DNA from 2 places in the Rahnella sp. NRRL B-41462 genome. Region 1 is predicted to be linked to the other one. Evidence: predicted binding sites of a transcription regulator. Region 1 holds the regulator's gene; the other holds the start of a gene.

Region 1 (2,407 bases):
GTTATACACCAGGTTCGACACCGCGCTGCGCAGTTGATCTTCATTACCAAAGACCTTCAGCTTGTCGTTTACGCGAAACACCACTTCATGCCTGCCGTTGCTTAACGTTTGCACTTCACGTTCGAGCATGCCGAGCATCACCGGAATATCCACTTTTTCGTGCAAATCAATATTCGCTGAGGCTTCGATTTTCGACAGCGTCAGCAGCTGTTTCACCAGCCCGTCCATCCGCCGCGTCTGTTCCTGCATGGTATCCAGCGCTTTAGTGCGGAAAGGCTCTTCCAGCTTGGCGTCTTCCATCATTTCCAGATACCCCTGCAATACCGTCAATGGGGTTCTCAGTTCATGACTGACGTTAGCGAAGAAGTTACGCCGTGCGCCTTCAAGCTGACGCATCTGGGTCACGTCGCGTGCCACCATCAGCAGTTGTCCTTCGGAATAAGGCATGACGCGAAATTCGACATAATGCTCATTATTGAGTTGTAAATTCAGCGCCCGGCTGAAATCGCGGGTCTGGATCCACAGCCGGAATTCCGGATAACGCAGCAGGTTGAAGATATGTTGCCCGTTATCTTCCGGCCAGCGGAAACCGAGCAAATCCTGCGCCAGTCCGTTACACCAGAAAATATTGCCATCTTCAGTGGTCAGCACCACGGCATCCGGCAGCGATTCGGCACCGCTGCGAAAACGTTTGATGAGCTGACCTAATTCCCGACGGCGACGCCGGTTGCGTATCTGCATCTGGTTCAGCCCGTAAAACAGCGGCTCCCAGCTCCAGCGCCCATTCGGTGGCGTAATGCTGCGGTCGAGCCACAGCCAGTGAGAGAGTTTAAGCTGGTTGTAATAATTCCAGCCCAGTGCCGCCATCAGCGACACCAGGAGGAGCCAGCCGAAATGGCCGACGAAGATACCGAGAATTAACGCTGGCAGGCAAAAGAGAAACAATTCACCCGCCAGTCGTTTCCATGACAAACGTTCTAGCACACAGATTCTCCGCTGTGAGGGCTCAATAACGCGTTGAAAAACGGTATCCGGTACCACGAACAGTCTGGATCATTCTGTCATGTCCACTGGTTTCCAGCGCCTTACGTAAACGACGAATATGCACGTCAACCGTGCGATCTTCCACATAAACGTTAGTGCCCCAGACGTTATTGAGCAACTGTTCGCGGCTGTATACACGTTCGGAATGGGTCATAAAGAAGTGTAATAACTTAAATTCGGTCGGCCCCATATCGAGCGCCTGCTCGTTGGCCATTACCCGGTGAGACGACGGATCCAGGCTTAAACCCTGCATGTCGATCACTTCTTCCACCGCCATTGGCGAGATGCGACGCATCACGGCTTTAATGCGGGCAACCAGTTCTTTCGGAGAAAACGGTTTAGTGATGTAATCATCGGCACCCACTTCAAGGCCGCGCACCCGATCTTCTTCTTCACCGCGTGCGGTCAGCATCATCACCGGAATTTCGCGGGTCAGTGCCTCACGTTTAAGATGCTTAATAAACTGAATACCGGAACCGCCAGGTAACATCCAGTCAAGCAGGATCAGTTCAGGGTAAGGTTCAACAAGCTGCCCAATCGCTGAATCAAAATCCTCAGCTTCTACGGCCTGATAGCCATTTTGTTCCAGTACAAAACACACCATTTCACGGATTGGAGCTTCGTCTTCAACCACCAATATACGTCTAGCCATCGTAGGTCCTGCCAATAGGTTAGCGATCTTTTATTTGATTGCGGGCGCCATTATGCGTCAGTTTTGTGACAGATTTATGAATGAAAAGAATGGTTCATTACAGTCAACTATGACAGATAATTTCCGGCCATCTTGCTGAAATTGGTCTGATTTATCGGGGACAGCTTCCCCTGCCGACGTTTATACTTTACCCCATTGTCGTCATCCAGGGTTCATACGGGAGTCTCATGCGCCTGATCCACACCTCAGACTGGCACCTCGGCCAGTACTTTTTCACTAAAAGCCGTGCAGCCGAACATCAGGCATTTTTGCGCTGGCTGACCGGTCAGGTGCAACAACATCAGGTCGACGCCGTGATTGTCGCGGGCGATATTTTCGACACGGGATCCCCACCCAGTTATGCCCGCGAATTGTATAACCGCTTCGTGGTGGAATTACAGCAAACCGGCTGCCAGCTGGTGGTGCTGGCTGGTAACCACGATTCTGTCGCCACGCTCAATGAATCGCGCGAGCTCCTTTCCTGCCTGAATACGCGGGTGATTGCCACCGTCGGTGAAAACCTTTCTGAACAGATTTTAGTGCTCAGTCAGCGTGACGGGAAACCCGGCGCGATACTGTGCGCTATCCCGTTTTTACGCCCGCGTGATCTGCTCGCCAGCCAGGCGGGACAGTCCGGCAGCGACAAGCAACTGGCATTGCAGGAAGCCATCG
Region 2 (2,407 bases), on a different contig from region 1:
GGGAAATAAAGCCGTCAGGATGATGCGTATCAACGGTCAGCGTGAACAGTGAGAACGGCTTACCTTCCTGACTCAGCGTCACGAATTTTTTGTACACCTCATCCAGCAAGGTGTCGTCATACCAGCCCCAGTCATTTTTATAGGACGGGTCCGCGACAGTCGGACGCAATTCGTTGTAACCATAAAGATGGTCGAAACCATGGGATTTCAGGAAGGTCCCTTTGCCTGCGAAAGCCAGTTCAGCGCCCTGATAAAAATAGTTGGTATAACCTGCACCTTTGAGCACATCACCAAGACAGACGTTTTCAGGGTAGAAAGTCGCCAGTGCACTGGAGGCATTACCATCAAACGGCGCAAACAGCGGGATCCCACACTGAGAAGCCACCATACCTGCAATGGTATAGCCAGTGCCCGGCAACTGTTTGGTGTTGGTGAAATCCGTACTCTGTGCTTTATGGCGGTTTAATTCAGTGGTCAGGCCAGGGAAGACTTTGTCATCAAAATACGTGCGTTCCAGACTCTCGCCGTAGATATAAACCAGGTTAGGCTTTTTCGCGCCTTTAATGGCTTTTTCGGGCACTTTGTAATAGGTACTAAAATCTGCACCGCTGCCTGAGATTTGCGTTTTGACCAGACGCGAGATGTTCTGGAATGCCTGTGTGGAACCGACAGAAAAGACCGCCAGCACCACGGCCAGCGCACTGTAGACCGCGCTGCTGTTTTTGGCACGACGCTGCTTCAGCCCCCACGCCAGCAAAGCGAATACGCTAACAAGCCCTGCCAGTAAACCGATAAATGGCAGGATATATTTATTGAGCCCCGCCCCTTTCAGGCTACTGGTGACGGTATATAACACCGCGTCCGTGATGCCTTCACCGGTGAAATAATTGCTGCCGATCAGGATGACGTTAAGAATGACGTAAAGCCCGAGGAAAAACAGCACCAGTGAAAACCAGACACGGCTGGCCGACGCCCGCGTGACGTAGAGAAAAATAGAAGAAAGAAATAATACGAAGGAAATTATCTCAGAAGCCATTTCAGCACCCTGTCTGATTTAAACAATAAACTCTACGACCCATTTCTGCTGTTTTACGAGCAGCGCCGACGGTTCAACTCATCGAGCGAATGACCCGTTTGTCATTCACTTACTTCATCCCTGAGACAGGAAAATTCATGCCAAAAACGGATAGCGCTATATAGCCTGTTGATCCTGGTGGGTCAACGCCTTAACACGGCTTCAGGCCACTGATGTGCCCAAAAAAACTGACGTTTTACAAATTCATGACAGCTAATTCCGCATGATACCTCAGAAAATTAACTTTCCGGTCACCTTTCTGTAAGAATTGCATGATAGCGGAATACTGTGGGCGAAATGTGGAGGCAGGTTGAAAATGCGGAAAAAAGTTGGCGGGAAGGCCCGCAATACGGGGTATCGCGGGCGTTGAGGATGAAAAATCAGATTCCTCCGAGATAAGCTTTCCGCACCTCCTGATTATGTAAAAGTTCCTCGCCTGAACCGCTAAGCCGAATTTGTCCGTTGACCATCACATAACCCCGGTCAGAAAGCCTGAGCGCATGATGCGCATTTTGCTCCACCAGAAAGATAGTCATGCCGTTTTTTGCCAGTTCGCGCAAGGTCTGGAAAATCTGTTTAACGATAATAGGCGCCAGCCCAAGACTCGGTTCATCGAGCAGTAACAGCTTCGGGCGACTCATCAGCGCACGGGCAATTGCCAGCATTTGCTGTTCACCACCGGACATGGTCATCGCCCGTTGTTTACGGCGTTCCTTCAGGCGCGGGAATAACTCAAACATGGTGTGCAGATCTTCTGCCGCGTGTTTATTCCCGACGGGAATGGTGCCCATCAGCAGGTTTTCTTCCACGGTCATATCCGGAAAAACACGTCGCCCTTCCGGCGATTGCGCTATGCCAGCCGAAGCCACAAAGTGTGTCGATTTGCGGCTGATATCTTCCCCGCGAAACAGGATCTGCCCGCTCTGTATACGTGGCTGACCGAATATCGACATCAGCAGCGTTGATTTCCCGGCACCGTTAGCACCAATCAACGCCACCGTTTCCCCCTCATGCACCTGCAAAGAGACCTGCTGTAATGCCTGAATCGCCCCGTAATACACATTCACATCACGAAATTCCAGCATCGCGTCGCTCATAAGCTGACCTCGTCGTCTTCATCAGCACCCAGATACGCGGCAATGACTTTCTCATCGTTCTGAATAGCCTGCGGTATTCCTTCGGCAATCACATCGCCGTGGTCGAGCACGATAATGTGGTCGGAAATGTCCATCACCATGCCCATATCATGTTCGATCAGCAGCACGGTGATGTCGTGATGATCGCGCAGGAAGCGGATAATTTTGCTCAGCGTACGTGTTTCAACCGGATTCA

What was found. Region 1 encodes PhoB, which activates phosphate uptake and scavenging genes when phosphate is short. Its sites were predicted from a motif close to CTGTCATAAAACTGNCNNAT; they were not measured.
Region 2: the regulator PhoB is predicted to act here: its motif matches at 1,269-1,288, upstream of opgB (phosphatidylglycerol--membrane-oligosaccharide glycerophosphotransferase).

What each region holds. Positions count from the first base shown of each region.
Region 1 is NZ_JYDF01000076.1:28,718-31,124, forward strand. Features, by position in the region: gene phoR (phosphate regulon sensor histidine kinase PhoR) at 1-984, opposite strand, end outside; gene phoB (phosphate response regulator transcription factor PhoB) at 1,007-1,696, opposite strand; gene sbcD (exonuclease subunit SbcD) at 1,924-2,407, shown strand, end outside.
Region 2 is NZ_JYDF01000125.1:12,437-14,843, forward strand. Features, by position in the region: gene opgB (phosphatidylglycerol--membrane-oligosaccharide glycerophosphotransferase) at 1-1,036, opposite strand, end outside; gene UC14_RS23645 (ABC transporter ATP-binding protein) at 1,456-2,172, opposite strand; partial or broken gene UC14_RS23650 (ABC transporter ATP-binding protein) at 2,169-2,407, opposite strand, start outside.